Regions from separate parts of the Bacillus smithii genome, predicted to be linked through region 1. Evidence: riboswitches for the same ligand, from Rfam matches in the RefSeq annotation. Region 1 holds a riboswitch; the other holds the start of a gene.

Region 1 (16,069 bases):
CGTTCCTCCCACCATGATCGGAAACACTGATTTTCCCTTTAAAATATCCATTGGCAGCAAATCGATAAACGCCTTCAATGCACCCGGTATGGATGCTTTGTAAACCGGGGATATCACGACGAATCCATCCGCTTCTTCGATTTTTTGCTTATATTGTTGGATAGCCGTACTATGAAAATCAGCATAATAAACATCCTCAGCCGGCAAGTCCCGAATGGATATCACTTCCGCTTGATGTCCGATCGATTCTAAACGGTTTTTTAAAAAATCGGCAATCGAATCAGATCGGCTGGGCCGCAGCGGGCTGCCAACCAAAATCACGCATTTCATTTTTTTCCCACCTTTACTGGACAACGATGAAATCGCCATATTCAATCCTGTTATTTTTTCTAATTTCCCCCATTCTTACTATATCATACTTTGAAGCAGGACAGGCCGGCCGACGTTTTGCCGGCAAGAAGAAAAAATCTTCGTGTTTTAAGAGCTTGTCTATTATTTTTTCTTTATTTCTTCATATTTTTGAAACCAATCAGGAAATGCTTTTTTAAATTGAACAGGCTTGAATTCGCCTTTTTCATCTTTGCGAACCACGATGTGCGTCGTACTTCCTTCCGCACATACTTCCCCATCTCCGTTTACGATTTGAAAACCGTATTCTGTCTTTAAGCCTTGATTTTTTTCAACCCACGTCTTAACAAACACTTTATCTCCGAGCTTTAATGATTTTCTATAAGTAATATTCAGATTGTATACCGGAGCATAATACCCCGCTTTTTCCATGTCCAAATAGTCAAAGCCGACATCCTTTATGAGCTTTTCCCTTCCCAATTCAAGCCATTTAATATAGTTCGCATGATAGATGACGCCCATCATATCCGTGTCAGCATAGGATAGTTCAATTTCTTTTACCGCTATATACATTTCATGATTTCCTTTCTACGTCAAAATCGTCCATTTTTTTCTATCATATCACATGGCTTGAATCAGCGTCTCTTTTTCCATCCTTTATGAGTCAGTCAAGACTTTGTGGGAATTTTTTTGGTTCGCTGAAAATAGATGTAAGTCATAGGTTAGCGAACCATTTTTTTGAATTTCATCCGTAAGCGCTTTCGGACTCTCATCCCTTGCCATGACAGACGAATATGTATACCTTTTTTTACCATCCCTTGAATTCAGACAGGGCATGATAGATCGGAGTCCCGGACGATTGCTGTAAATATGGCACGTTATTCCGCGTTACCTCTGGAAGAAGACGGCGGATGCGTTGTTTCGCCTTGTTCACGATCGTCTGTTTGGTAGATGCCGTTTCCTCCGCCGGATGCGACGATTCTTCTCCTAAACGATGTCCGAAAAGACGAATCCCATCCATCCGGGCAATCATTGCCTTGAAAAACGCCCTGAGTCCCTTGTCTGTCCAACTGCGGCGGTATTTCACCCGATACGCCAGCTGGCTCATCACGCTTTCAGCCCTCCCCATCGGATACATGCCCGTTGTGTCCACTCCTTGCTCCTTCAGCCATTCCCGGTAATCACGGATGCATCCCGGCATCGATTCGATCCGGTGGATCAAGGCAGCCAGCTGTTGTTCTTTCGCTTCGTCCCCCAGCGTGCCGAGGGCGCTGTTCAGTTCCACAAGCAGCTTCTCTTCATCCTGCTTCGCCAGCTTTTGCCGAATCGCCTGCCACCGTGGATGGCCCGAGAGGCATTGGCGCAACTCACGCGCCACGTGGAATCGATCCAATTGGAAGCAGACCCGTCCTTTGAAATACTCCCGGCACGCGGTAATCCATGGAGCGCCGTCCCCGTTGATGACAAGAAGATCCCGACACGGATCATAGGCATATTCGTTCATCAAAAATTCCTCGAAGCCTTCCCACACCTCCCCCTTGCCTTCATGGACGTAATGGCGCTGATTCACGAATTCGATCCGTGAGCCGTTGCGCTTCCATCCTTCGTGAACGGTCAGGATTTTGTCTTCCTTGGCCCGTTTTCCCTTCCCTTGGAGAGAGACAAACAGTCCATCGGCCTCCACAAACAGCACCCGTCCATATCGCTGGTCAACCGGGCAGTGCAGCGGAACTTCAGCCTCGAGCACCAACTGGCGGATCGTCTCATGGCTCATCACCGGATACCCGACCATCTGGGCAAGCGTATGAGCCGCTTTGCGATAGGAAGAGCACTCCACAGCCAATCCCATCGCCGTTTCTTCTAGACAAGGGCTGATTGACTGCGATCCATCAAACGCTAAAAAGGAATCAAGCAAAAACGTGTAACGGTTTTGTTCTCGGTCTAAATAGTAGTTTCGCTCAAAGGTAACTTCGCCAAACAAGGTTTGAATCGTGGTGCGTCGTTTGTCTTTCAAGTGGTACCGGCGCTTGTCCCGGGTTTCCGCCAATTGTCGGTCGATGTCCTCCAACAGAGCCGTAAACAGCTCGGTGAAGGCGTTTTGCAAGGCTCGAAACAAATCAAGTTCGATCTCTTTCCATGTCAACGAATTTGTGGTAAGATGTTGTTGAATATTCATGGGACTCTCTCCTCCTGTTTGATGGTGTGAACAATGATCATCTTACCAGGGAGAGAGTCCTTTTTTCATGTTTCCTGCTTGGGATCCTACCGCACTTTGCTTGGTGGCCCCGATGAGGGGGATTGCGAACCTACGTTCCCAACCCCCTCATCGGGGAATTCTAAGAATTTCTCCCACAAACATTTTACTCACACATCCTTTATCCACTTCATTTTTGAATAAAACGACTATTTTTAGATGCAAAAATATCACAGGAAACAAGAAGGAGACTTTTCCCCATAGAAATTTCACGGAAGATGCGTCAGATAGTAAAAAAAGAACTCTCTTCTATCAGAGAGACACTAAATAAAATGAGCGGTAATCGTCTTTACTTCCAAACACGTTTCCATTTGAAAAACTCTTGCAAGTAACCCATCACAGAAACCGGCGACATCACCATTTGATAACAAAGAAGAAATAAAACAAAGCCTAATTTATTTTTTCTTACCTTTAGATGAAGATTTCGAAATACGTAATGTTTTTGATAGTGATAAAGCAAGGCATAACTAGCGATGCTTAAAGGCAAAACCGTTAGCGTCATGGGGCCTGCAATCCAGTAAACGCCCAAAAAGGCCAATATGAATCCCGGAATCCAACAAAAAGTGTAAACAACATCCAGATAAGGCATCACGAAGTTAATTCCGGTTAAGTACTTCCAATATAATTTCGGCTGTCTCCATGGTTTGACTTCACTTAATCCTTCAATCATTCCTCTTGCCCATCTAGAACGTTGTTTCGCAAAGCGGCTAAAGGTAGTGGGGACATCTGTAAAGGCAACAGCCAGAGGTTCATAATACACATTCCAATCATTACGTAAAAGTCTCCACGTTAAAACTATGTCTTCTCCAATAGCATCCGGCCATCCTTGTACTTCGCGTATACAGTCAGTCTTGAATAAACTAAAAGCACCTTGCGCGACCAATGTACCTTGATATAATCCTTGTAATCTTTTAATTGAAGCAATACTCAGAAAGTAATCCCACTCTTGTATTTTCGTCCAAATCGTTTCGCGGCTGTTTCGAACAAGCACCGAACCAGCGACCGCACAGACATCCAGAGGACTGCTTTTGATTCTGGCAACTAAATAGCGAACAGCAGATGGATGAAGCAATGTATCGGCATCTAAAGTGATCACATAAGGTGTCGTCACATACCGTAATCCCTTATTCAAGGCATGAAACTTTCCCGGCTTTTCTTCGTGTAAAATGGTCATGTCCAAATCGAATTCTTGTTTTGCTCGCAAAATTTCTTGATCCGTGTGATCTGTTGAATGGTTATTAACAACGATTATGCTCATTTTTCCACCATAGTCCTGAGCGGCCACGTATCGCAGCGTGTTATAAATGGTTTTTTCTTCATTATAAGCTGCGATAAGCAAAGTCACTGGATCAGAAGGAAATTCATTCTTAAAAGCTGGTTGTCTATCAAGCAATAAACTTATGACCAAAAAAGCATTCATGTAACCGGGAATATAAGCAATTCCGCCAATCACGAGGAGTGCCAAAGGAAAAGAAAGAATGGAAGAAAGATCTTTCAACCAAGGGAGAGAAAGATAAATAGAAAAAAACATCCATCCAATGGAAACAGCATGGCTTATCCAAAACTTCCTTTTTACACTAATATAGAATCGCTCCGATTTTGGTTCGGTACGGGATAAATTCGGTTGCATACGTCTACCTCGATGTATAGTCTATTCATCCCAATTCGTTCAAGCGCTTCCTGAACGCATCACTTCTTACAATATAAAATGATTTGCATACTTTCTTCAAATTCAATTAATACAAAAAGTACCTATCCTTTCCAAACCTCTCAGATTTTATGATTTCCAATCGCTTTTTCATAGTAAAAAACGAAAAAGAAATATCCACAGGTAAGTTGCGCAAAAAATCCATAAGAAAATCATTTTTTGATTGCTATAACGCTTTCAATAAAATTTTTATAATGCCCTAATTTCATGCAAAAAAAACGAAAATTTGAAAAAACTCGACTCAATCAGCCTTTGTCAGTTGTCATTTGTAGTATTTTGTATTAATATGTAACTCAACTTTCGCACACAGAAATATTTAAGCATTGCTTGATATAATTAGGTATAGTGGCCAACCATTTATTCATTTGATTTTTAAAGATGTCCATGTTCAAAGAAACCTCGGCTTCCGCCAAAGTTTGGAAAAGGTCAATAAGTGATTGAAGGGCAGTAATAAAATCTATGTCTTTTACATCTTCGCAAAGGATGTAAAAAAGGTTGCCAATCGTCTTAGGATCCTCCTCTTTTCGCATTTGCCAAGCAATGAGAATATATCGTGTAAAAACAATGGTTGTATGGCTAATTAACATGTCGTAGGAACGTCCCTGGAATTCTTTCTCTAAATTTAAAAGGGATTTATTGCATTTGAAGAAGACTTCAATGTCCCAACGCATGCCGTAAATACGAATGATCTCTTCATTTTCTAATGTTGTATCTGTGCTGAGAATGGCAAGCCATTCGCTCCGTTTATTACGGTTTCGTACAAATAGAATTTTTACTGGAATTCCATTGTCTAAAGTAGCATAAACGGATCCGCGAATGTCTTTTTTACCCATGTGAGGTTTTGCCAATTTGTAAAGTTGATTCAGTGTGAAACGTTCACCATTGTAAACGTATCGCTGCTTTAATTGCTTCACCAAGCCAATGACAAATAACCCTTTGTTCGTAATCTTCTCAATTAAAGGCGCTTGTGTAAACCAGGAATCCATGAGAACATAGTCAGCTATAATCCCTTTTTCAAGCGCATGATCAAGTAAAGCTGAAGCCACGTCCGGTTTTGATTTCAGAGCTTCCTGGCGACGCTTATAGCCAGATGTTCGTTTATCAATATTGGTATTGATTTCTTGCAGGCGATTTTCCTTTTTCGGTGAACTTAGAAGAGCAAAATCAATGGGAATAAAAGTAAAACTATCGGTCCAGCCAAGGGTAAGCATTTGAAACCCTTTCAAGTACTGATGGGTAGAGTGATCAAAAACCTTAGCCAACAGTTCAACCGACTTACTACGGTTTCTTGAAAAGACAGAATCATCAATCACAAAAGCTGTGACACGATCTTTTGAAGTTAATGGTTGAAGCAGACGGATCATTTCACTGCTTAATGAAAGCAGAAACTTTCTCCAATGATAGGTTGGTGTATTTAAAAAGCGATAGACTGTATCCTTTCCGGGCAGATCCTGAGATCGTTTACTCATAAAAGCACGAAACCAGTTCTTATATTGGAAGACTAAAAGAAAAATCAGTTTGAAAACAGTAAGACAAGAATACCCGGAAAGTTTCGTAATATTCGCTTTTCTTAAATGATATCCAATATTTAATTCGGAAAATCCTTGTTTAATTTCTTTTGGTAATTGCGCAAAGTAGTCTTTATTCGTTATCATAGTGGTGACACCTTTCTTTTGGATTTGGTTTCGTCACCAATATTTTACCAAAAGAATAGGTGTCTTTCTTTATGTTTTAAAAAATGTCAAATGATAATTTTGTACTTCCCAAAACCATTTACATCAAGCATTTAAACAAGATTTTGGACTGCGAAAGCTGAGTATGTAAAAAAAGTATAATAAGAAAGTTTCTACAAACCTTTTATACACACACTTATTAGATAAAATAAATGTGTATTTTTTCGTGAAAAAGTTAAAAAATTATCAACATAAAGAAAAATAAGATAGATGAATTTGAGATTATACTAAAAGGGGTTTCAATATGTCAAATTCTACTTTATTAGAAATGATTGAGAAAGCTTTTCATCAAATGACAGATTTTGCCCTCCTTTTTGAAGTCATAGATGGAAAGTTTCAATTGCTGACAGCAAATGAAACAGCTTTTAAAGTCGGTATCAACAAAGAAAAATACGGAAAATTTGCGGAAGAAGTGCTTCCCGATCCGTATGCGTCAAACCTCCATGATGCGTTAAACAAAGCGTTCATTTCAGCCCGCTGCTTAGAGTATAATAACGGAATTCAGTCTATCATCGGTCAGAATGTAAGTGAATTGGCGATCACCCCTATTTTCAATTCTCAAGGAAAATGTACTCATATGATAGTGATCGGAAGAGTTGAAAACAAACGAAAAAAAATCGAGGAAGACTTCATTCCTTTGCGTTCCATTTTTGAATCTTTTTTCGCCGCGACATCGGATGGGATATTGATAATGGATTCCAATTGGAACATCATCCGCGCCAACCCTTCCTTTACCTCGTTATTTGGTTGGAAAGAAGAAGATGTCGTTGGGCTCCCTATTCATCATTTAAAGCTCACGCCGGGTCATTTTGAGGAAGAATGCCACAATCGGACCACCCTATTGCAAAAAGAAAATAATTTCCTTTTTCATCGAACAACATGGAAACGAAAAGATGGCAGACTGCTTCATGTGAACACTTTGTATTCCTCCATAAAAAATAAAAACGGAGAAATCATAGGCTTTATGGGGATTTTTAAAGAGATATCGGAACAAACGGAAAAAGAGCATCAGTTCAAAGAAAGCCAACAGTATCATCAATCTGCAGCAAAAAACCATCCCGTTCTTATCTTCCAATTGGATTTGAAGGGTCGTATTTTAAAGGCCAATCACTCGGTTGAACAAGTGACCGGATATAGATGGAAAGATCTTATGAACTGTTCATTTGCTTCCTTAATAACACCTGATAGTCTGGCGTCTGCAATGGAACATTTCCATGCTGTCTTGCAAGGAGAAATCAGACACTACCAATGTTCCATTTATAATCAGAAAAAAGAGCGTGTATTGCTTAAACTAACCAATATTCCGATTATTGTGAACAATACTGTAACCGGTGTATTGGGGATTGCCCAAAACATGACTGAACAAAAGAGCAGCCAAAATGAACGAATTCGTGCAAAAAAAATTCCAGACCCTTTTTCTAATATAATCGAATCGATTGTCAATCTCCAAAAAATAAATCAAAAATCGACATACGATTATTCAGAAAATGAAGTGCTTGGGAAAAATCTTTCTGTGGAGATTCCTGAAAATAAGACGTCATTGAAAAAGTCATTCCAGATCGAGTTAGACGGAACGTCCGAACTGGTTGACACGATTTTTGGCCGTAATGATGAAAATTTAACAGATGTGGATAATAATCTCTCGCTTATCGATAATGAGCAAGTGAAAACGGCCTATATAATAGCGTTTTTACAAAATTTTATCGTGAAAGAGGAAAGAAAATTACAGGAATATGAAGCGAAGTATCGATTAATTGCGGAAAACACGACCGACCTCGTTTCTCTTCTTGACGCTGATATGAATATTTTATATTCTTCTCCTTCACATCGTACCGTTTTAGGAATCGTTCTAAATGAAGGAAGCGAATTCCCTTATAAACTTGTTCACAAAGAAGACATCGAACGAGTGGTTAGGTGTTTCCAAAACGTTTTAAAAACAAAAGAGCATAGTTCGGTGGAATTCCGTTTTAAACATAAAGAGGGTTCTTTTATTTGGCTAGAAACAAAGATGACACCCGTGTATGGCGAGAACCAGGAGCTTCATCACATTCTTTGCGTTTCAAAAGAAGTGACAGAACGAAAACAATATGAAGCAGAATTAGAAAACATGGCTTTCCATGATTATCTAACCGGTTCCTACAATCGCCGCTTATTTATGGAACGCCTCCACCATACGATGAATCAAGCTAAAAGCCGTCAAGAACCGTTTTTTGTCATGTTTTTGGATTTAGACCAGTTTAGATGGGTGAATAATACGTTAGGACATGACGTAGGAGACGAGTTATTGATCCAGTTTGTGAAACGGGTGAAAGCATGCATTCGTAAAGAAGATACATTGGCGCGATTGAGCGGAGACGAATTTGCGATCTTGCTTACAGGAATTTCGATCGAAGATGTGGGCAATCTGGCAAAACGAATTTTATCGGCACTGCAAGAGCCATGGAAAATCAAAAACCATGAATTTAAGACGACTTCTTCTATTGGAATTGGCATCTATCCAAATTGCGGCGGAGATATCTCCACATTATTAAAACATGCAAATCAAGCTCTTCACAAAGCGAAACAATTCGGGAAGAACAATTATCAATTTTGCGGCAAGCTAACGGATTTCAACGATTCATTCGAAAGTGATATTCAAAGAGCCATCCTTAATAACGAATTTTATTTAGTCTATCAGCCGAAATTTAATCTATTAACGAAACGGATTGAATCTTTAGAAGCCTTAATTCGTTGGAACCATCCTCAAAAAGGAATGATCGCCCCGAGTGAATTTATTTCTCGTGCGGAGGAATTAGATTTAATTGTTCCCATTACACATTGGGTTCTTGAACAAGTTGGGAAGCAAATGAAGAAATGGCAATTGCTTGGTTTTCATAAGGTTCCCGTTTCCGTCAACATTTCGCCTCAGCATTTTGAAAAAGGAACGTTAGTCGAAGACATATTAAACTTAATAAAAAAAGCAGAGATCGAACCTCAATATCTTATATTAGAAATGACAGAAAGCACGATGATTCAAGATTTCGATACGACAATTCAAACGATCCAAAAGCTGAAGCAAATGGGAGTCCAAATTGCCATTGACGATTTTGGAACCGGTTTTTCTTCTTTGTCGTATTTAATGAAATTGCAAGTCGACGTTTTAAAACTAGACAAATCATTTGTCGAAGAATTAACGAATCAAAAAAATGCTTCTCTTGTACATTCTATTATTTCCCTTGCCCATAATTTAAATTTACGTGTAGTGGCCGAAGGAATCGAAACCGAATATCAGCTTCAAATCCTTGCGCAATACGGATGTGACCTTGGACAAGGGTACTTATTTAGCAAACCTTTAAAGAGTGAACAAATTGAAAAAAAGCTTCTAAAAAAAGAATAAAACGGACTTTACTCTGAAAGATGAACTTATTCACTTATAAGTAATTTTATTCCTCCGGTTCCATTTAGCCCCTCTTCAGGGTGAAGAGGGGCTGTGTTTTTCCAATGAATAACATCGCTATTCCGGTATTTATCGTTTTGCATCTTTCTATTTCCGTGGAATCATGATATCACACTTGTGTTTGTCCGCCATTCCCTCGATAATGACCTTTCCCGCTTTATCCAAAGCGATTTTTTCATCCGAATCATTGCGCCATTCCTTCAAAAGATACTCTTACAAATTCTGACGTTGGAAACTAAGGATCATAGCCTTAACGCCAAAAATGAAATCTCCTTCGGTTTCCTCTTCTCATTTCGGCCGTTCGATAGAGAAAAAGTCTCCAAGTTTTGCATAATCGCTTCCGGCTAATCGGCTGACAGCTTTCAATTGGCGGGCATCTATTCTTCCCTTATGATAAAGATTTTCGTCAATATGGTATTGAACAATCTTTCCTATAATCAAATCACAAGCAGCGTTTTCTCCGTTGCCGCCAAGTTCGAGCGATTGTTCCAACACACATTCCATTCGAATTTTCGCCTCTTTGACTCCCGGAACAGAAATTTTTGTGCTTTCAACAGGGGTCAGTCCGGCCAACTCAATTTCACTTTCATCCGGCGGAATGGTAGCAGCCGTCAGATTGACTTTTTCCACATTGCTTTCATCCACAATATGAACAACAAATTCACCCGTTTCTAAAATGTTTCTCGCCGTATCCTTTTTCATTCCATTGTTTCTTTGCACCGAAATGGACAAAAGCGGTGGATTAGCGGCCACGATATTAAAGTAACTAAACGGCCCGCCATTCAATACACCCTCCTTAGATAAAGAGGTAACAAACGCAATGGGGCGGGGAATAATTCCTCCCGTTAAAAACTTATAATTTTCCTTTTCCGGCAAAGATAATGGATCGATCGTTAACAAAGATTTCTTCCTCCTTCTTTTTCCGAATTATAAGACAAACAGCACGATTCCTCTTCTTTTCTGGGCTCCAATTATTTTGAAAGCATCCATTTTCTACAAGTTCCGAGGAAGGCCGGGTGGTTCATCACATTTTGGAACATTTCATGGTGAGCCCCAATTCAATGTTTTCGACATCAGCCTTCCTCTTCATTCGAATATATTCTGCTCTCTAATATTTCGAAATCAAGATATATAGCTAAAAATTTTATAATTAGAATGTCACTCATTATAGCAAATGAAAGAAATGGATTCAAGGAAAGTGAAGAATCAAGAAGACTGTTTGTCGTTAAAAGCCTTTTAGAAAATATTCTGCAAGACAGGCTGCATTCCTGTATGGATGTCCCAAACTTCAATATCCGGGTCTACTAGCACCTAAATGGTTTATTTCCTGACAAATAAACAAATACTACTCATACGAAAGAAAGGGATGAAATGAATGAATTTCCATTTTCCTGTCATACAAACAAATGTCTGGGATGCTTTCATCGCTGTACCTGTTGTATTCATTCTAACTCAAGTTATAAAGATTTTTTTGAAAGTCCCTAAAAAATATGTACCGGCGGTAGCGGTCATCATTGGATTGCTGTTCTCTGTGTTCATCAGCCATCGCCACCACTTGATCGCGGGCATTTTTATGGGATGGTTCTATGGCTATGCCGCTATAGGAAGCTATGCGTCACTGAAAACAACCTTATTATCGTTCCGAAACAATCTGTAAATTTTTTAAAGGCACAACCAGAAATTTTGTTTCTCGTTCATCTTTCCATTCTTTGCAGCCAAACTCTTAAACATTCCAAGCCGTCTATTTAACGATGCCAAGGATGTATTCAAATCCAGCTCTCATGCCCGTTTCGTATTTAATGAACGTCTCGGCTCTCTGCTTAGCCCCATCGCACCTTCATTAAACCTTTATTCGGAATCGTTTCATTTCCGTTTGGAACTTTGGGTCGTTCCAGTTTATGAATGCCATTTTATCCAACGATATTACACCATCTGTTCGAATGTCTGTTTGATTGTCGAACATAAGTGTGGATGTGCGAATGATGGTGCTCACCCACCACTATCATTCCGCCAAACTATCGTTCTATCCACTTCAGGCAAATCCCCACTCTTTTTTAGACTTTTTCCCATACAATATAAAAAAATGAAAAGGAGTTTTGCTGATGGAGATACCCGTTTCCGGATACACGTATCATTCGAATGATTCTGCCCCCGTTCATTCCTATCCACTTTACGTCAACTCATGGGACGGAAGGCTTATCTCTCTCCATGTCCACAGCTTTAGAGGAGCTACCTCTTATAACGCGGGGCATAACCATAGATTTATCGGAATTACTGAACCCGCCCTAAACACATCTCAACATACACATAGATATTTTGCTTTTACTTCTTTTAATGATGGACATCGACATATGATCCGCGGGGTTACTGGTCCGGCTATTCCACTTTCTGAAGGCGGTCATTATCACAAATTCGAGGGGGTAACCAACATAGAAGGAATTACACCTCATCGACATAGATATAGCGGAAGAACAAGTTCATAGTTTATTTCGCAGATGTGAATTTAAAGGTAATCCACATATCCACACCATGTTTCATAACTTCGCAAACAACAATTCCCACAAATCGGAAGTATAACCATTATTTTTTCATCGACAAAGTTCGACATAATCTGATATTCTTTCAATTGCGATAAGGTTTTGGTTGGTAAACCACGAGGTCTACCACACCTACCTATTGAGCACCGATTTTCCGTCGGTGCTCTTTATTTTTACTATTATAACGATCAATCTGTCGCAAAAAATTTCGAAAATAAAAATAACTTTTAGGCAGTTCACAAAATCAGTGATAAGGTATATAATAATCAATGTCGAAAAAATACCGGGAAGTAGCTCAGCTTGGTAGAGCACTACGTTCGGGACGTAGGGGTCGCAGGTTCAAATCCTGTCTTCCCGATCCAAAAAGAACCTTTGATCTCTCAAAGGTTCTTTTTTTACGCCCACTCGCCCAATACTGAAAACGGTAGAATGAAACGAATTTCTCGACTTTATTCCTTCATGTTTGAACACAGTTTTCTTTCCATTAATCGTTCGTCACGATACCTATTCTGTCTAATTCACGGAATACCACGGGTGTCTGTTCTCCTTTTTTATTGGCCAACGGTGCAAATAAACAGACATAAACTCCAATAGATCCCGTAGTCAAAGAAAAATCCCAGCATGGATGGACCATGCGGGGATAAGCATTCTTTACAAAACTTATTTGAATTGAACATCCTTTAATGAAATCACTTTTGTTTTCTTTACAATCTTATAGCCAAACCAAAATACGAGAAAAACAGGAATGCCAATATAGGAAACTAATATGCCGTGCCAATCAATTTTATCGCCGATAAAGGCAGAGTAATTTTGCCCTAAAATAACGATTGTGCAGAGTACAAAAGCAAAAATAGGACCAAACGGGAAAAGCTTCGCTCTGTAAGGAAGATCTTCCAACTTGTAGCCTTGGGCAACATAAGCTTTGCGGAACCGGTAATGGCTGACAGCAATACCAAGCCATGCGATAAATCCCGTCATGCCGGAAGCGTTTAGCAGCCATGTATACACAACCCCGTCTCCGAAAAGAGATGCTAAAAAGGCGAGACAGCCGACCAGTGCGGTCACAATCAAGGAATTAACGGGAACTCCTCGTTTATCCAATTTAGCTAAAAATTTTGGCGCACTTCCTTCCATAGCCAAATTCCACAACATTCTTGTAGAAGCATACATTCCGGAGTTTCCGGCAGATAAAACCGCCGTCAAAATTATGGCATTCATGACAGATGCCGCAAAAGCAACCCCTGCTTTTTGAAAGACAAGCGTAAACGGACTGACAGAAACGTCGTCGTTTGCAAGGTTTGGATTTGTATAAGGAATTAGAAGGCTAATGACTAAAATAGCTAATACATAGAATAAAAGAATTCTCCAAAAGACTTGCCGGACCGCTTTTGGAATATTTTTTTTCGGATCATCGGTTTCACCGGCCGTAATCCCAAGAAGCTCAGTACCTTGAAAAGAAAATCCGGCCGCCATAAAAATGCCCAGCATCGCCATAAATCCACCGTGGAAAGGAGCATCGCCGATCGTAAAATTCTTAAATCCAACGGCTTCTCCGCCAATAATGCCGAAAATCATTAAAGTGCCCATGACGATAAAGACAATGACCGTCACTACTTTAATAAGGGAAAACCAATATTCCGCTTCCCCAAAACCTCTTACTGCTAAATAATTCAATATAAACATAATCAATAGGAAAAGTCCGCTCCAAAGCAATGAGGGGCTATGCGGAAACCAAAATTTCATAATCATGGTAACAGCAGATAATTCTGCCGCAATGGTAATGGCCCAGTTATACCAATAGTTCCAGCCGAGGGCAAATCCTAAAGCAGGATCAACAAATTTAGTCGCATACGTACTAAAACTTCCAGTGATCGGCATATAGGCAGCCATTTCCGCTAAACTCGTCATCAAAAAGTACACCATAATTCCAATAATCAAATAAGACAATAACGCTCCTCCAGGCCCTGCCGTATGAATCGCTCCGCCGCTGGCCAGAAACAATCCGGTACCGATTGTGCCCCCAAGAGAAATCATCGTTAAATGACGCGATCGAAGTCCTCTTTTTAACTTGCCCGTCTCCGTCGCATTTCTACTGTCTTGTATTTTCACCATTCAACTAAACACTCCTTTGCCATCATTCTGCTGCAGATAAAAAGCGGTGATGACTGCCTAAACAGATTCATTATTAAAACTCGTTGATCCTTATTGGCTTTAAATAACAAAAGCGCCACCGAAGAAGATTCGATGGCGCAAATATAGAAATACCCCTCATCATACTTCTTCAGTAGTGCTCCACGCTTTACGGGCAAAAAGCGTGACAGTTCTGTTCCTATTCGGATACAGCCCCAGCCCGCGCCTTCTGAGAACAGGACGGACTTCGGCGGCCTTTCCTTTCCTTCGGAGTCGTCAATGTTCTCAGCATCTCGTCCGAATTACTCATAAAAGCCGCGACCTCTACCCCATCAATTGATGAGGATTTAACTCGTTATTCAATTATCACACTAAAAATTATAGAATAATAACGAAAAATAATGCAACTACTAATTATTTCGTTTTTACGATCATTGATTCCATTTCCTCCAAAAATTCTATTATTCTTTCTTGTTATCGGTGGCATAATCATATTTTCTCATTTATGATCGTCCACTAGATTTTAGAACTTTTGACCCAATTCAATCTTCATCTTGTTTTTGCACTATTAAAGAATTTCCATACACGATTCGGTAAAATAAAAGAAGCTGATTCACAGCAAAATCCTTTCTAAAAGAAAAACAGCTCTAGTGAATCAGCCTTTCAGTACATCAACCCCACAAAAAGAAATCGTTTGCAAAATTGTGCAAAAACAAATCAGAAAAACTGATGAAGAAAGAATCGCTCCAAAAGAGCTGATCCTAAAAATAGGATTCCCTTATGGCAAATGAAAAGTAAATTTTAAATCTTCTCCGTTTCCTTTTTGATTGCTGAAAACCCTTTAATATGTACAAACGGAGGATCAGAAAAGTGCATTAAGCAGTCCGCTGTTTTTTCTTTTTGACGCTTGAAAGTGTAAGAGGAACAATTGACGGTAATTTCCAATCCGTTAAAAAATCGAACCATCAACGCATTCTCCCCTGCCTCTCTCCAATCTTTCACATGACGCGGAAAAACCCATATACAATCATATCGTTCAGGTGATTTAGTAGGAAAGGCGTAGAGCATTTCATCCGGAGAAATCATCAGAGGAGTTTTTTTATAGTGACCTAATTTTCTTCGGACAGCACGAATTCTTCCCTCATAAGTGGAACAACGACAAATGCAGGCATCATCCAAAATTTCCAGCGGACGTTTTTTGCTGAAAAACGTGCGGTCCACTTCATAAATGATGGATTCATGTTCAAGATCATAAGCCGGAGCGATTGCCATCGTTTTTTTAGTAATTAAATTTACCACTTTTTTCAAAGAGATTCTCCCCTTTCCAATTTTTAACCATTATACTCCATAACGGATAATAATTATCTGAATTTATATAATTTTTATAAATTTTTCATATTTTAAAACAAACCTTTCATTTATACTGAATGAAAAAGTTTTTTATAACAAAATGTTTCGATTACGTTTTACTTTTCTGAATGATTTTGCTAGGATAGACTATAAGAATTTAATAGTTGCTTACAACACACTAGGGGAGCCGACAAGGCTGAGATTGAACGTTCGTTCTAAACCCTTTGAACCTGAGATGGGTAATGCCAGCGTAGGGAAGTGGTGGAGTCTTTTTGAAATGGACATTGAAGATGAACCCGCTCTTTAGGCTGAAGAGCGGGTTTTTTTCATCATTCCCGCCTCAAAGAGAAAAGGAAAACTCAAGAGGAAAGGAGGAACACGAAAAATGTCTGTGTGTTTAGAAAATGTTTCCTATACCTATCCCGGTGAAACAAAACCGGTCATCTTTAACTTTTCCGCTCATATCGAAAAAGGAGAATTTGTTTCATTAATCGGAAAAAGCGGGACAGGAAAAAGTACACTATTAAAACTGATTGCCGGCTTGTTTCCATGTGAGGAAGGGATCATTTCCGT
Region 2 (16,069 bases), 1.5 Mb from region 1:
TGAACTGGGGAAAGATTATACAGCGATCGTCATTACCGGACCGAATACCGGAGGAAAAACCGTTACGCTGAAAACCATCGGTCTTTTAACGTTAATGGCACAATCCGGTCTGCAAATACCGGCTCAGGAAGGTTCGGAAATGGCCGTTTTTCATTCCGTATTTGCCGATATCGGGGATGAACAATCCATTGAACAGAGCTTAAGTACATTTTCTTCCCATATGGTGAATATTGTAGACATTTTAAAGGAAGTGACGGGGGAGAGCTTGGTGCTGTTTGATGAACTCGGAGCAGGGACTGATCCACAGGAAGGAGCGGCTCTTGCCATTTCGATCTTGGATGAAGTGCTTGAAGTAGGGGCCAGGGTAGTGGCAACCACCCACTATCCTGAATTGAAAGCCTATGGATACAACCGAGACGGAGTCATCAATGCCAGTGTTGAGTTTAATGTGGAAACATTAAGCCCAACTTATCGTTTGCTCATCGGCGTTCCCGGACGCAGCAACGCTTTTGAAATTTCCGAGCGTTTAGGATTAAATCATAAGATCATTGAACGGGCAAGACAATATACGGGTGACGATACAAACGAAGTAGAAAATATGATTGCTTCTTTAGAGAGAAGCAGAAAATTAGCCGAAAAAGAAGAACAAGAGGCAAGAGATTATTTAAAATCGGCTGAAAAGCTTTTAAAAGATTTGCAAAACCAGATGCAAGAGTTTTATGAGAAAAAAGAAGAAATGTACAGCCGCGCTGAAAGAGAAGCCTCCAAAATTGTCGAAAAGGCGAAAGAAGAAGCGGAAGAAATCATTCGCCATTTAAGAAAACTGCGCTTGGAAAAGAATGCAGAAGTAAAAGAGCATGAATTGATCGAAGCGAGAAAGCGGTTGTCTGATGCCATGCCGGAGATAGACAAAAAAACACCGCAACCAAAAGCGAAAAGGAGCCGTTCCTTTATGCCGGGAGATGAAGTAAAAGTGTTGTCCTTCGGTCAAAAAGGAACGATACTCGAAAAAGTCGACGGGAACGAATGGCTCGTTCAAGTCGGCATTTTAAAAATGAATGTCAATGAATCGGATCTTGAATACATTCCTTTGCAAAAAAAGGTCGATCCGAAACCGTTGGCTACCGTAAAGGGAAAAGATTATCATGTGGGCTTAGAACTGGATTTGCGCGGGGAACGCTATGAAGATGCTTTGATAAAAGTAGAAAAATACATTGACGATGCCGTATTGGCCGGATATCCGCGTGTTTCCATTATTCACGGGAAAGGAACAGGGGCTTTAAGAAAAGGAGTACAAGAGCTGTTGAAGCGTCATCGATCAGTGAAAAGCATCCGTCTCGGAGAAGCGGGGGAAGGCGGCAGCGGCGTCACAGTGGTTGAACTGAAGTAAAATCCATATTGGCAAGTCTTCACCTTTTTCCTTCTCTTTAAACAAGCTCCACAACGTATTGGGGAGATGAAACAATGGAAAAATTGGCCAAAGTGCTGCTTGTTTGCTGCGGAGCATTTTTTATTCTTGGAATCATATATTTAGTCTTTTTTGCTTAAAAAGGTCGAACCTCTTTCGATTTTGGAGGGAGGTTCGATCTTTTTTCTTTGATTGTAAATAGGATAAATATATTGTATAATTCGTATATAATATTTTAAATTTTCCAAAAAATATCGAAGGGGGAGTTCGATGACGGATAAACCATGGCTTAAACATTATCCGGAGGAAATTCCTGCTACACTTTCATATGAGCCTATTCCGATTCAATCCTATTTAACTCGAGCAGCCGAAGAATATGCCGAGAACACGGCCATCCAGTTTATGGGGAAGAAAATGACCTTTCTAGAAGTGTATGAATCTGCTTTAAAGTTAGCGGGATATTTGCGCAAAATTGGCGTGCAAAAAGGAGACAGAGTGGCGATCATGCTTCCTAATTGTCCCCAAAGCGTGATCGGATACTTCGGTGTACTATACGCTGGTGGCGTCGTCGTACAGACAAATCCGCTCTATATGGAAAGAGAACTGGCATACCAAATGGAGGATTCAGGTGCAAAAGTGATTTTTACGCTGGATGTTCTTTACCCCCGAGTGGCGAAGATCATGGACAAGACGGACATTGAACATGTCATTGTCACAGCTATCAAAGATTATTTACCCTTTCCTAAAAATACTATCTATTCTCAAATGCAAAAAAAACAAACAGGAATATTGGTAAAAGTGCATCATAGAGGGAATATTCATTTATTTGATGTGGTTTTGAAAAACGAAACGGCGAATGAAATCGATGAAGATTTCGATTTTGAAGAAGATCTTGCTCTTTTGCAGTACACGGGGGGAACAACGGGATTCCCAAAAGGGGTCATGCTGACTCATAAAAACCTTGTTGCAAACGCTTCCATGATTGACGCTTGGCTGTACAAGTGCCGCAAAGGGGAAGAATCGGTATTGGCGCTGCTCCCATTTTTCCATGTTTATGGAATGACGGCTGTCATGATTTTATCCGTTATGCAAGCTTATAAAATGATTATATTGCCGAAATTTAATGTCAAAACGACACTAAAGACGATTGAAAAAGAACGTCCCACTTTGTTTCCCGGTGCGCCAACGATGTACATTGGTTTGCTCAACCATCCTGATATCAGCAAATATGATCTTTCCTCCATTAAATGCTGTATTAGCGGATCGGCTCCATTGCCGTTAGAAGTCCAGAAAAAATTTGAAGAAGTGACAGGCGGAAAATTAGTGGAAGGTTACGGATTAAGCGAATCTTCTCCTGTTACCCATGCCAATTTACTGTGGGGCAGAAAGGCGGAAGGAAGCATAGGGCTCCCTTGGCCGGATACAGATGCAGCTATTTTATCGCTGGAAACCGGAGATCCGCTTCCCCCTCATGAAATTGGCGAGTTGGCTGTAAAGGGGCCGCAAGTGATGAAAGGGTACTGGAATCGTCCCGAGGAGACAGCGGCCGTTTTGCGAAACGGCTGGCTTTTGACAGGGGATATCGGTTACATGGACGAAGAAGGATTTTTTTACATCGTCGACCGCAAGAAAGATATCATTATTGCAGGAGGCTATAATATTTATCCTCGCGAGGTGGAAGAAGTTCTGTACGAACATGAAGCGGTTCAGGAAGCTGTCGTAGCCGGGGTTCCGGATCCTTACCGTGGGGAAACTGTCAAGGCCTATGTTGTACTGAAAAAAGGCGCGGTTGCAACGGAAAAAGAGTTGGATGCTTTTGTCAGAAAACGTTTGGCAGCCTATAAAGTACCACGAATTTACGAGTTTCGGGAAGAATTGCCGAAAACCGCAATGGGAAAAATATTGCGGCGTGCTCTTACAGAAGAAGAAAAAGAAAATTTAGGCAAAAACGAAAAAGAAAGCTGAATAAGAAAAAATAATGATGAACCTTTCTATTGACAGTATGGGAGAAAAAAGATAAGATTCATTTATGAATGAATGATCATTCATAAATGATGATGTGTAGTTTGAAAGGGGATTGTCTTGAGAAGAAACAAACCGAAATACCATCAAATCATTGACGCGGCCGTGATTACGATTGCCGAAAACGGTTATCATCAAACACAAGTTTCAAAGATCGCCAAGCAGGCGGGAATAGCCGACGGCACCATTTACTTGTATTTTAAAAATAAAGAAGACATTTTAATTTCATTGTTTCAAGAAAAAATGGCGAATTTCATCGAAAAAATTAAAGAAGTCATAGCAGGGAAACAAACGGCTGCAGAGAAAATATTCATGATGATAGAAAATCATTTTCGAATTCTTTCTCAAAACCCGAAATTGGCAGTAGTAACGCAGCTGGAACTAAGGCAGTCCAATCAAGAATTACGCCGACGCATCAATAATGTGTTGAAAGAATATTTAGATTTTATAGAGCAAATTCTTCGCGAAGGAGTGGAAAGCGGGGAATTTGCTCCTGATCTTGATACTCGCATAGCTCGTCAAATGCTGTTTGGGACGATCGATGAAATCGCTACAACATGGGTCATGAACAAACAAAAATATGACCTTGTGGCTCTCACACCAACTGTAGCCAAACTGTTATTAAAGGGGTTTTTAGGAGAAAAATGATTTTCCGTTGTATAAGGGGATGGTAAGGAAATGGAATATCTTTCATGGCAACGACAAGGAAATGTGGCGGAAGTGATTTTGGATCGCCCGCCTGCAAACGCTTTAGCGAATGAGGTCATTTCAGAATTGGATTTGCTCTTGGATGAATTGGAGAACGAGCAGAATGTCCGAGTGGTACTTATTTACGGAAAAGGGAGATTTTTTTCCGCGGGAGCGGATATTAAGGAATTTGCAACTGTCAAAGATGGCAAAAAATTTTCTTCTCTCGCTTCTCATGGGCAGCAAGTGTTTAATCGCATTGAACATTTCTCCAAACCTGTAATTGCCGCTATTCATGGAGCGGCATTGGGCGGAGGTTTGGAATTAGCCATGAGCTGCCACATTCGCCTTGTGACGGAAAATAGCAAATTAGGTTTACCGGAGCTTAGCCTTGGGTTAGTCCCTGGTTTTGCCGGCTCCCAGCGACTGCCTCGTTATGTCGGTACCGGAAAGGCAGCCGAGATGCTTTTTACAAGTGAACCGATTTCGGGAAGTGAAGCGGTTCAATGGGGGCTTGCCAACGATGTTTGCAAGGAGGAAGAACTTCTACCGCGGGCACGGGAATTAGCAGCAAAAATTGCGAAGAAGAGTCCGCTTTCACTGAAAGCGGCTATTGAACTATTAAATTATTCCAAGCAAGGCGATTTTCAAAAAGGGATGGAGAAAGAAGCTGAATGGTTCGGCAAAGTTTTTGAATCGAAAGATGGGCAAGAGGGGATAAAAGCTTTTATCGAAAAACGAGCTCCTGTTTTTAAAGGAGAGTAGACATTTTGTCCATTTAATTATCCGAACATTATTAAAAGGATGAATATTATGATATTGGAGGGAGACGAATGAACATCTTTGTGTTGTTAAAAAGAACGTTTGACACGGAAGAAAAAATCACGATTACCAATGGATCCATTGATGAAGAGGGTGCGGAATTCATCATCAATCCATATGATGAATACGCCGTTGAAGAAGCTATTCAAATCCGTGATGCTCACGGCGGAGAAGTGACTGTTGTAACCGTCGGAGGCGAAGAAAGTGAAAAACAACTGCGCACTGCTCTTGCGATGGGAGCTGACAAAGCGGTTTTAATCAATGTTGAAGACGATTTAGAAGACGGGGACCAATTTACAACGGCGAAAATTTTGGCTGAATTTTTAAAAGATAAAGAGGCGGATGTGATTTTAGCGGGGAATGTGGCGATAGACGGCGGCAGCGGGCAAGTGGGGCCGCGTGTAGCAGAACTATTAGGCATTCCATATGTGACAACGATCACTGAGATTGAAATAAAGGGGACGCAAGCAAAATTGATCCGTGATGTGGAAGGGGATTCGGAAGTCATTGAAACTTCCCTGCCGTTGCTCGTAACGGCACAGCAAGGATTAAACGAACCTCGTTATCCGTCGCTTCCCGGAATCATGAAAGCGAAGAAAAAGCCGCTTGATGAATTAGAACTGGATGATTTGGATCTTGAAGAAGAGGATGTTGAACCAAAAACGAAAACGATTGAAGTGTTTCTGCCTCCAAAAAAAGAAACAGGAAAAATATTGGAAGGCGATTTAAGTGATCAAGTAAAAGAGCTGGTTCAATTGCTGCATACGGAAGCAAAAGTAGTGTAATGGAAAGGGAACAAGAAACAGGAGGGTCGAATATGGCACGAAAAGTGTTGGTATTAGGAGAAGTTCGTGAAGGAGCACTCAGAAACATTTCGTTTGAAGCTTTGTCTGCGGGTAAAACAATAGCGGAAGGCGGAGAAGTAGTTGGCGTCATCATAGGTGATTCGATAAAAAACTTAGGGGAACAGCTTATCCATTACGGAGCGGATCGAGTGGTTGTGGTTGAGAATGAACAATTAAAACAATATACACCAGATGGATATGCTCAAGCTTTTTTGGCAGTGGTCGAATCAGAAAAGCCAGATGGCATTGTTTTTGGCCATACGGCACTGGGGAAAGATTTGTCCCCTAAGATCGCCAGCAAACTGAATACAGGGCTGATTTCCGACGCGACGGCGGTCGAAATTGCAGGGGGAAACATCGTCTTTACTCGCCCGATATATTCGGGAAAAGCGTTTGAAAAGAAAATAGTCACGGATGGAATCGTTTTTGCTACAGTCCGCCCGAATAATATTATACCTCTTGAAAAAGATGAATCCCGGACCGGCGAAGTCACATCTGTTCAAGCCGATATTAAAGACATACGCACCGTGGTAAAAGAAGTGGTGCGGAAAGCGAGCGAAGGAGTAGATTTAACGGAAGCTAAAGTGATTGTTTCCGGGGGACGCGGCGTAAAAAGCGCAGAGGGCTTTAAAGTGCTGAAAGAACTGGCGGATGTCCTTGGCGGTGCGGTGGGAGCTTCTCGAGGAGCGTGTGATGCGGGATATTGCGACTACTCTATGCAAATTGGACAAACGGGAAAAGTGGTTACGCCTGATCTTTATATTGCTTGCGGCATATCGGGAGCCATTCAGCATTTGGCCGGGATGTCCAACTCAAAAGTGATTGTAGCCATTAATAAAGATCCGGAAGCAAATATTTTCAGCGTAGCCGACTACGGAATCGTTGGAGACTTGTTTCAAGTAGTGCCGATATTGACAGAAGAATTCAAAAAATTAAAGATAGCTTCTTCGTAATCCAATCAAAAAACGGCCATGGATTTGTCGAGGCCGTTTTTTGATTGGATGTTTGATTAAAAACGTTCGTCCGCTGCTTTTGTAATAGAGATAAAGAATAGAATTCAAGTAGATCGGGGAAAATGCAAATTGCAAACAAAAAATTAGCATTCCAATTTAAAGGATGGTATACTGTCCCTAGTACCTGAAAGGAAATAAGGAGGATTGGTAATAATGGCTATTGTTAAAGCTACTGATCAAACATTTGATTCTGAAACAAGCAGCGGTCTTGTTTTAGCTGATTTTTGGGCTCCGTGGTGCGGACCTTGTAAAATGATTGCTCCAGTTTTGGAAGAAATTGATGCAGAAATGAATGATAAATTAAAGATCGTGAAACTGGACGTGGATGAAAACCAAGAAACGGCCAGAAAATTCGGTGTTATGAGTATCCCGACTTTATTCTTGTTTAAAGATGGAGAAATAGTGGATAAAGTCATCGGATATCAACCGAAAGAAGCGTTAACTGAACTCATTAATAAACACGCTTAATGAATGTTGCCGCACTCATAATTCTCCGTCATTTCGAGGAATGCGGTAAAATCGAAGGTAAGCATCTCAATGTTATTGAGTTGAGGGCTTGCCTTTTTATTTTGGATCAGCATGATTTTGGTTTTTTATGAAATGGAAAAGACTTAACTTTTTTCAATGAAAGGAATATTAACGAGTGTCTCAACAGGACGATGACAACCGTTTTCTTGAAAATGACTGTTTTACTTTTTCCAAATGAAATAGGGTGACCCGTTTCATTTGGAAAGGGTAGCCTTCTTAAAATGAGAAGAATGGCGGGTGAATCGCCGAGTATGCATGCCAAAACAGCCAAAGCAAGAAAAAAGCGGGTGCGTGATTGTTTTCTCCATTCGTTTGCGAGAAGTCTCCCATTTTCACGGTGAAACGAATCAATACAGAAGAAACGAAAATGGTGTCGGCGATCCAATGTATGAACATGAACGTTTTTGAACATGGGAAAACATAAAATGGTTCTTGTATATAGGCAATCGTTCAGCTAAAATATACGAGTCTTTAAAGAAGCTCTCACTACAAACAGATGAAAGTGAGATTGGTTCACCAGGTGGTCCAGGAGGTGGCGATCATGAACGATATAATCAAGCATAAATTAGCTCTTCTTCCCGACCAGCCTGGCTGCTATTTAATGAAAGACCGTCATGGAACGATCATTTACGTCGGAAAAGCAAAAGTGTTGAAAAATCGGGTGCGCTCTTATTTCACCGGGTCTCATGACGGGAAAACCCAGCGGCTGGTCAACGAGATTGAAGACTTTGAATATATTGTAACCTCTTCTAACATTGAAGCGTTAATATTGGAAATGAATTTAATAAAGAAGCATGATCCGAAATATAATGTCATGCTCAAGGATGACAAAAGCTATCCTTATATAAAATTGACGGCGGAACGGCATCCTCGCCTGATTACAACAAGAAAGGTAAAAAAAGATAAAGGCAAATATTTTGGACCATATCCCAATGTGGGAGCGGCGAATGATACGAAAAAGCTGCTCGATAGGCTATACCCTTTGCGAAAATGTTCCACTCTTCCCGATCGAGTCTGCTTATATTATCATTTGGGCCAATGTCTAGCTCCTTGTGTCAATCATGTCCCAGAAGAAACATACAAAAAAATGACGGAGGAAATTACCCGTTTCTTAAATGGCGGCTATCAAGAGATTAAAGATGAATTGATGAAAAAGATGTCTGAAGCGGCGGAAAATCTCGAATTTGAACGAGCAAAAGAATATCGGGATCAAATTGCCCATATCGAGGCGACGATGGAAAAACAAAAAATAACAACAAACGACTTTACGGATCGTGATGTATTCGGTTATGCCGTTGACAAAGGCTGGATGTGTGTTCAAGTCTTTTTCGTCAGACAGGGGAAGCTGATCGAAAGAGATGTTTCGATGTTCCCCATTTACAATGAAGATGAGGAAGAATTTTTAACCTTTCTCGGACAATTTTATTCCAAAGCCCATCATATAAAACCGAAAGAAATTTTGCTGCCTGAAAACGTGGACATCGAGTTGGCGGAACAACTGATTCAAGTCAAAATGATTCAGCCGAAAAAAGGGCAAAAAAAAGAATTAGTTAAGATGGCGGTAAAAAATGCGGCGATCGCTCTTCAAGAAAAATTCTCGCTTATCGAAAGAGACGAAGAAAGAACGATCAAAGCTGTTGAAAAACTAGGGGCAGCGATGGGAATATCCACCCCATTGCGAATTGAAGCATTTGATAATTCGAATATTCAAGGCACGGATCCTGTTTCCGCCATGGTTGTTTTTATCGATGGAAAACCTGAAAAGAAGGAGTATCGCAAATATAAGATTAAATCTGTTCAAGGTCCGGACGATTATGAATCAATGCGAGAAGTGGTTCGAAGACGATATACAAGGGTATTAAAGGAACAATTGCCGCTTCCCGATTTAATTTTGATCGATGGTGGAAAAGGGCAAGTCGAAGCCGCAAAAGATGTATTGGAAAATGAACTCAATTTGTCGATACCGGTTGCAGGGCTTGCTAAAGATGAAAAGCACCGCACATCAGAGTTATTATTTGGCGATCCTCTGCAGATTGTCCCATTAGAGCGGAACAGTCAAGAGTTTTATTTGCTGCAAAGAATTCAGGATGAAGTGCATCGTTTTGCCATTACCTTTCATCGGCAGCTGAGGGGAAAAACAGCTTTTCGATCCGCACTTGATGATATTGAGGGAGTCGGACCGAAAAGGAAAAAACTTCTGCTAAAACATTTCGGATCATTAAAAAGAATGAAAGAAGCAGAATTAGAAGAGTTTACGAAAATCGGTATTCCCGAAAAGATCGCCCGCAACATTAAGAAAAAGTTGAAATAGCGCGTTGTCATAAAAATCCCATTATGCTATAATATCCTAAAATTAAATAAAATCACTTTCATACGTAAAAGTGATGATAGAGGCGCGGAGTTCAAGAGTACAAGCTTGGAGAAGAATGAGCTTCCATGAAAAGTTTGGAAAGGGGACGGCCGCCGAAGCAGTGAAAGGCTCATTCCTTTTTCTGCTGGTTCTGTGTTTAAGAAATGCAGAACTGTCAAGATGGTATCGTCTTGGAGAGCTATCTCACGCTTGATGTATTTTCTTATTACATCTTCACAGGCAATGAGATTTGGTTCTCATTGCCTGTTTGCGTTTTAGAAGTGAATCAATGAAAAGGCAGGGGATCTTTGTTGGGACTCATTGTTCAAAAATTTGGAGGAACATCTGTCGGTGATATAGACAGAATTTTCAATGTGGCCAATCGTGTAATCGAAGAAAAAAAGAGAGGAAATGATGTGGTGGTAGTCGTTTCCGCAATGGGGAAAACGACCGACCAGCTTGTCCAACTCGCTAAGGCCATCGATGATCATCCTCCCAAAAGGGAAATGGATATGTTGCTGTCGACTGGAGAACAGGTGACGATTTCGCTTTTGACAACTGCTTTGATCAAAAAAGGGTTTGAGGCCATTTCATTCACTGGATGGCAAGCCGGCATTCAGACGGAAAAACTTCACGGGAATGCGCGTATACTCAATATTGAAACAAAAAAGCTGACTAGTTTGCTTGAAGAAGGAAAGATAGTGGTCGTAGCCGGTTTTCAAGGCGTCACAGAAGACGGTGAAATTACGACTCTCGGGCGAGGAGGATCGGATACAACGGCGGTGGCGCTGGCGGCGGCGTTGAAAGCGGAACGCTGCGACATTTATACCGATGTGACTGGCGTGTTCACCTCAGATCCAAGATATATCAAAGGGGCGAGAAAACTTTCTTCCATTTCTTATGATGAAATGTTGGAGTTAGCCAATTTAGGAGCAGGTGTTTTGCATCCGCGCGCGGTTGAATTTGCAAAAAATTACAGCATCCCGCTTGTTGTAAGATCGAGCATGGAAAGGGAAAATGGAACGATCATTGAGGAGGAAATATCGATGGAACAGAATTTGGTGGTAAGAGGCGTAGCATTTGAAGATGACATTACGAGAATTACCGTAGAAGGCTTAAAGGATGAAATCAACAGCTTATCCTCCATTTTCGGCGTTCTGGCGGATCATGGCATCAACGTCGATATTATTATTCAAAGCCGCATCCATGATCAAACTGGCAGTGTGTCGTTCTCTATCAAAACGGATGATTTGCATGACACCATCCATGTATTGGAACGAAATAAAGAAAAGCTTGGATTTGATTCTATTACATATGAGGAAGGACTGGCAAAAGTATCTATTGTAGGATCCGGAATGATTTCCAACCCAGGAGTTGCCGCTGAAATGTTTGCCATTTTGGCTGAAAACCATATCTCTGTCAAAATGGTCAGCACTTCGGAGATTAAGGTGTCTACAGTCATAGATCAAAAAGATATGGAAAAAGCCGCTCAAGTCCTTCATGATGGTTTTGGGCTTGCTCAACAAAAAACAAAAGCGACGATCTGATCGTTGTCAAATGATTAAAAGACGGATGTTTTATTGCCCATCCGTCTTTTTGGCTTATGTAGAAAAAAGAAAGAAGCTGGGGAAAGCAGATTCTCGAAACCATAGTTTCTAAGACAACTATTTTAATGCAAATAGACGAGAAAAGATGCCGTTATTCCCATTTCACGAGAAGACGGACTTTTTTGGAACGTTTATGTACCTCTTCTATCGCTTCGGCAGTCACGTTTTTCTGCGTTTGAATTTGTTCCGCTAAAAAACCTGCTTCCAACGAAAAAAATGGTTCAGAATATATGTCAAATTTTCGTAATACAATAGGACCTGATAATTCAAACAGCAACTCTTTTTTTTCTTCTTTTATCACCTGGAGCGTTCCCCAGCAAGCTTCTTCAAAAAAAGAGCAGATTTCATCTATAGATAGAAGAGGAAATTTTCTTGCAAGCTGTTTTCCTGCCCAATAGAAAATGTCCGCCGTGTCTTTGCCGAATATTTCCGGTAACAAAATATCCCGGTACAGCTCATAGGCGAACATCGAAACAGATTGCGGCTCTTGTGGAATAATGTCTTTATGATTCTCCATTTGAAATCCCTACTTTCTGTATCCATTATATACAAGACTGATGGAGATGAAAAAACTTTTTTTCATTCCACGATCGATTTTTTATAGGTGTGGAATATTTGTCTCTAAGCTGAAAAATATTTATATTCTGCTAAAATACATTCTGTTGAATTGATCGACTTTTTTTATAATTGGTCATTTTATTAATATAGAAAAATATGTAGACGTTTTCTTGACGCTTTCCAGTGATGGGGTTACAATGAACTTGTCAAATAATTGTTACAAAATGATGGCAGTTGCCAGAAAACATTTCTTTTTGTAGAAATGTTGATTGGCGGCTCATAACCAAGGGGGGTACCGTATGGCAGGAAATCGTGAATTTTTTAATCGAAGGCTTCATTCTTTACTAGGTGTAATTCCGATAGGATTATTCCTGACTGAACACTTGATTGTGAACCATTTTGCCACTAGGGGAGCGGAATCTTTTAACCGTGCGGCGAAGTTTATGGAAAGCTTGCCGTTGCTTTATTTATTGGAGATCGTGTTAATCTTTTTGCCGCTCTTATATCACGCAATTTACGGCTTATATATTGCGTTTACGGCGAAAAATAATTTGGGAAATTTCGGTTATTTCCGAAATTGGATGTTTTTCTTGCAGCGTTTAACAGGAATTTTTACGCTCATCTTTGTTGTATGGCACGTTTGGGAAACACGCGTTCAAGCAGCCATGGGGGAAGAAGTTAACTATGATATGGTAGCTAATATTCTATCAAATCCATATATGCTAGCTTTTTACATAGTAGGGGTTGTATCGGCCATTTTCCATTTTTCGAACGGCTTATGGTCTTTCTGCGTAAGTTGGGGAATCATTGTGACGCCTCGTTCTCAACGCGTTTTCACGTATGTTTCACTGTTGGTATTCGTATTGCTTTCGTATGTCGGCCTTTCTGCTTTGTTCGCTTTTGTATGAGATAGGCAGATGGATGATGTACATCATTAGGTAAAAAAGGAGTGAGTGTCCATGAGTAAAGGAAAGATCATCGTAGTTGGAGGCGGCTTAGCCGGCTTAATGGCAACAGTGAAAATAGCGGAGTTAGGAACTCCGGTGGATATATTTTCATTAGTTCCGGTAAAGCGTTCTCACTCTGTTTGTGCTCAAGGTGGCATTAACGGAGCTGTCAATACAAAAGGTGAAGGAGATTCGCCATGGATTCATTTTGATGACACGATTTACGGAGGAGACTTTTTAGCCAATCAGCCTCCTGTAAAAGCAATGTGTGAAGCGGCGCCTGGAATTATCTCGCTGTTTGACCGCATGGGCGTTATGTTTAACCGGACACCGGAAGGATTGCTTGATTTCCGCCGTTTCGGAGGAACTCAACATCATCGCACAGCATATGCCGGTGCGACAACTGGACAGCAACTTTTGTATGCTCTTGATGAACAAGTGCGCCGCTATGAAGTAGCGGGATTAGTAACGAAGTATGAGGGCTGGGAATTTCTTGGCCTTGTCTTGGATGATGAAGGAGTTTGCCGGGGCATCGTAGCACAAAACTTGACTACTATGGATATTCAAACATTCCGTGCTGATGCCGTTATTATGGCTTCCGGCGGACCGGGAATCATTTTTGGAAAATCTACAAACTCCATGATCAATACTGGTTCTGCTGCATCGATCGTCTATCAACAAGGCGCTTATTATGCTAATGGTGAATTTATTCAAATTCACCCGACCGCGATACCGGGAGATGACAAACTTCGTTTGATGAGTGAATCTGCCCGTGGTGAAGGCGGCCGTATATGGACATATAAAGATGGAAAACCATGGTATTTCTTGGAAGAAAAATATCCGGCTTATGGAAACCTTGTTCCGAGGGATATTGCTACACGTGAAATTTTCCACGTCTGCGTTGACTTAAAACTTGGAATCAATGGGGAAAACATGGTATATCTTGATCTTTCCCACAAAGATCCGCATGAATTGGATGTAAAATTGGGCGGTATTATCGAAATCTATGAAAAATTCATGGGTGAAGATCCGCACAAAGTTCCAATGAAAGTATTCCCAGCGGTTCACTATTCAATGGGTGGACTATGGGTTGATTATGAACAACGTACAAATATTCCAGGGGTATTCGCTGCAGGTGAATGCGATTATTCACAACATGGAGCGAACCGCTTAGGAGCTAACTCATTGTTATCGGCCATTTACGGTGGAATGGTTGCCGGACCAAATGCTGTGAAATATATCAATGGCTTGGAAAAAAGCTCTGATGCTATATCTTCTACTTTATTTGATCGTTACAGAAAACGAGAAGAAGAAAAATGGAATCAAATTCTTAAGATGGACGGAACGGAAAATGCCTATGTTCTTCATAAAGAACTCGGCGAATGGATGACCGCTAACGTAACGGTTGTGCGTTACAATGATAAACTATTAAAAACCGATGAAAAAATAGTTGAATTGATGGAACGCTGGAAAAATATCAATATTAACGATACTGCTAAGTGGAGTAACCAAGGGGCCAGCTTTACACGTCAATTGAAAAATATGCTTCATCTTGCTCGAGTCATTACCATTGGTGCTTATAATCGAAATGAAAGCCGTGGAGCCCATTATAAGCCAGAATTCCCTGATCGTAATGATGAAGAATGGCTAAAAACAACAATGGCGAAATTTACTGGAGAAGACAGTGCGCCAGCTTTCCACTATGAAGATGTCGATATATCTTTGATTAAACCGCGTGTTCGTGATTACACGAAAAAACACTAAACTATGGAGAAAGAGGCGACATAATGATGAGTGAAAAGAAAACGATCCGCTTAATTATAACTCGCCAGGATAATCCGGATTCAGCCCCTTATGAAGAAGAATTTGAAATTCCTTATCGTCCGAATTTGAATGTCATTTCCTGCTTAATGGAAATTCGCCGCAATCCGGTCAATGCTAAAGGGGAAAAAACAACTCCGGTTGCTTGGGATATGAACTGTTTGGAAGAAGTGTGCGGAGCTTGTTCGATGGTGATCAATGGAAAACCGCGTCAAGCATGTGCTGCTTTGATCGACAAATTGGAACAACCTGTTCGTCTTGCGCCGATGAAAACATTTCCGGTTATTCGCGATTTGCAAATCGATCGCAGCCGTATGTTTGATTCGTTGAAAAAAGTGAAAGCTTGGATTCCAATTGATGGAACTTGGGATCTTGGACCTGGCCCACGGATGCCTGAGAAAAAACGCCAATGGGCTTATGAATTGGCAAAATGCATGACTTGTGGTGTTTGTTTAGAAGCGTGCCCAAACGTTAACAGTCATTCAAACTTTATGGGACCTGCTCCACTGTCACAAGTACGGTTATTTAACGCTCATCCAACCGGTGCTATGCACAAAGACGAACGTCTTGATGCTATCATGGGGGATGGCGGTCTTGCAAACTGCGGAAATGCGCAAAACTGTGTACAAGCATGCCCGAAAGGCATCCCGCTCACAACTTCCATTGCGGCGCTAAATAGAGAAACGACCATCCATTCCTTTAAAAAATTCTTCGGAAGCGATTATATGGTGTAATGTCTTTCCAAAAGCCTCAAAAGCCTTCAACCAAGTGTTGGAGGCTTTTTTTACAGACCTAAAGTCCAGAATAGATCATATTGCCTTAATAAGCGAGAGTTAGTCAGATTCATATGTGAATTTTATATGGTGAGATGAGAATGCCCTTTTCTTTTGATGATGAGAATTTTTTGGAAAGGATTTTATACCATATTTAATCACTTGAGCTAAAACAATACCTTGCATGGAATCCACATTTTGGAAGTGAATCACAAAAACGCAGTATGAGCATATAAGAATACAATGAAAGAAAAATGGTCAGGTGGGGGATTATATTATTTTTGTCGGACAATGATCGATCATGCTGTTCTTAAAAAAGAACGTTGATGGCAGACTGAAGCGAATGTCTTAGGAGAAAAAACTATTTTTCGCCTATTTCGCAACCCTTGCCTTTGTGAAGTCACTGATATGCTGGATTTTTCATATGATATCATGACGACGCTAGACCCATCCCTTTTGTTTTAAAGCTGGCGAAGGCAAGGAGGGTAATTATAGTTGAAGGATCGCGAATTTTCACATAAACCATTGCTGACCAAAAGAGAAAAAGAAGTTTTCGAGCTATTGGTTCAAGATAAAACAACAAAAGAAATCGCCAAAGAACTATTCATCAGCGAGAAAACTGTCCGGAACCATATTTCGAATGCCATGCAAAAATTAGGTGTCAAAGGTCGTTCTCAAGCAGTAGTCG

The links. Region 1 has a riboswitch for lysine ahead of BSM4216_RS02940 (amino acid permease). Riboswitches for the same ligand answer to the same signal wherever they lie in the genome.
Region 2: linked by a shared signal. The riboswitch ahead of BSM4216_RS11485 (aspartate kinase) and the one ahead of BSM4216_RS02940 (amino acid permease) in region 1 are both predicted to bind lysine.

The regions. Positions count from the first base shown of each region.
Region 1 covers NZ_CP012024.1:623,725-639,793, reverse strand. The annotation lists gene ssuE (NADPH-dependent FMN reductase) at 1-330, opposite strand, end outside; gene BSM4216_RS02980 (acyl-CoA thioesterase) at 493-921, opposite strand; gene BSM4216_RS02975 (ISLre2 family transposase) at 1,157-2,524, opposite strand; gene BSM4216_RS02970 (glycosyltransferase family 2 protein) at 2,892-4,232, opposite strand; gene BSM4216_RS02965 (IS4 family transposase) at 4,604-5,965, opposite strand; gene BSM4216_RS02960 (sensor domain-containing protein) at 6,288-9,419, shown strand; gene BSM4216_RS02955 (flavin reductase family protein) at 9,768-10,379, opposite strand; gene BSM4216_RS02950 (hypothetical protein) at 10,855-11,136, shown strand; gene BSM4216_RS16095 (YmaF family protein) at 11,582-11,962, shown strand; tRNA gene BSM4216_RS02945 (tRNA-Pro) at 12,301-12,374, shown strand; gene BSM4216_RS02940 (amino acid permease) at 12,677-14,128, opposite strand; lysine riboswitch at 14,294-14,481, opposite strand; gene BSM4216_RS02935 (competence protein ComK) at 14,948-15,445, opposite strand; TPP riboswitch at 15,667-15,770, shown strand; gene BSM4216_RS02930 (ABC transporter ATP-binding protein) at 15,882-16,069, shown strand, end outside.
Region 2 covers NZ_CP012024.1:2,444,533-2,460,601, reverse strand. The annotation lists gene BSM4216_RS11525 (endonuclease MutS2) at 1-1,390, shown strand, start outside; gene BSM4216_RS11520 (long-chain-fatty-acid--CoA ligase) at 1,679-3,373, shown strand; gene BSM4216_RS11515 (fatty acid metabolism transcriptional regulator FadR) at 3,491-4,078, shown strand; gene BSM4216_RS11510 (enoyl-CoA hydratase) at 4,109-4,882, shown strand; gene BSM4216_RS11505 (electron transfer flavoprotein subunit beta/FixA family protein) at 4,951-5,724, shown strand; gene BSM4216_RS11500 (electron transfer flavoprotein subunit alpha/FixB family protein) at 5,757-6,737, shown strand; gene trxA (thioredoxin) at 6,951-7,265, shown strand; gene BSM4216_RS16765 (hypothetical protein) at 7,563-7,733, shown strand; gene uvrC (excinuclease ABC subunit UvrC) at 7,867-9,636, shown strand; lysine riboswitch at 9,706-9,885, shown strand; gene BSM4216_RS11485 (aspartate kinase) at 9,987-11,222, shown strand; gene BSM4216_RS11480 (YslB family protein) at 11,374-11,799, opposite strand; gene BSM4216_RS11475 (succinate dehydrogenase cytochrome b558 subunit) at 12,140-12,748, shown strand; gene sdhA (succinate dehydrogenase flavoprotein subunit) at 12,800-14,551, shown strand; gene sdhB (succinate dehydrogenase iron-sulfur subunit) at 14,578-15,342, shown strand; gene BSM4216_RS11460 (helix-turn-helix domain-containing protein) at 15,877-16,069, shown strand, end outside.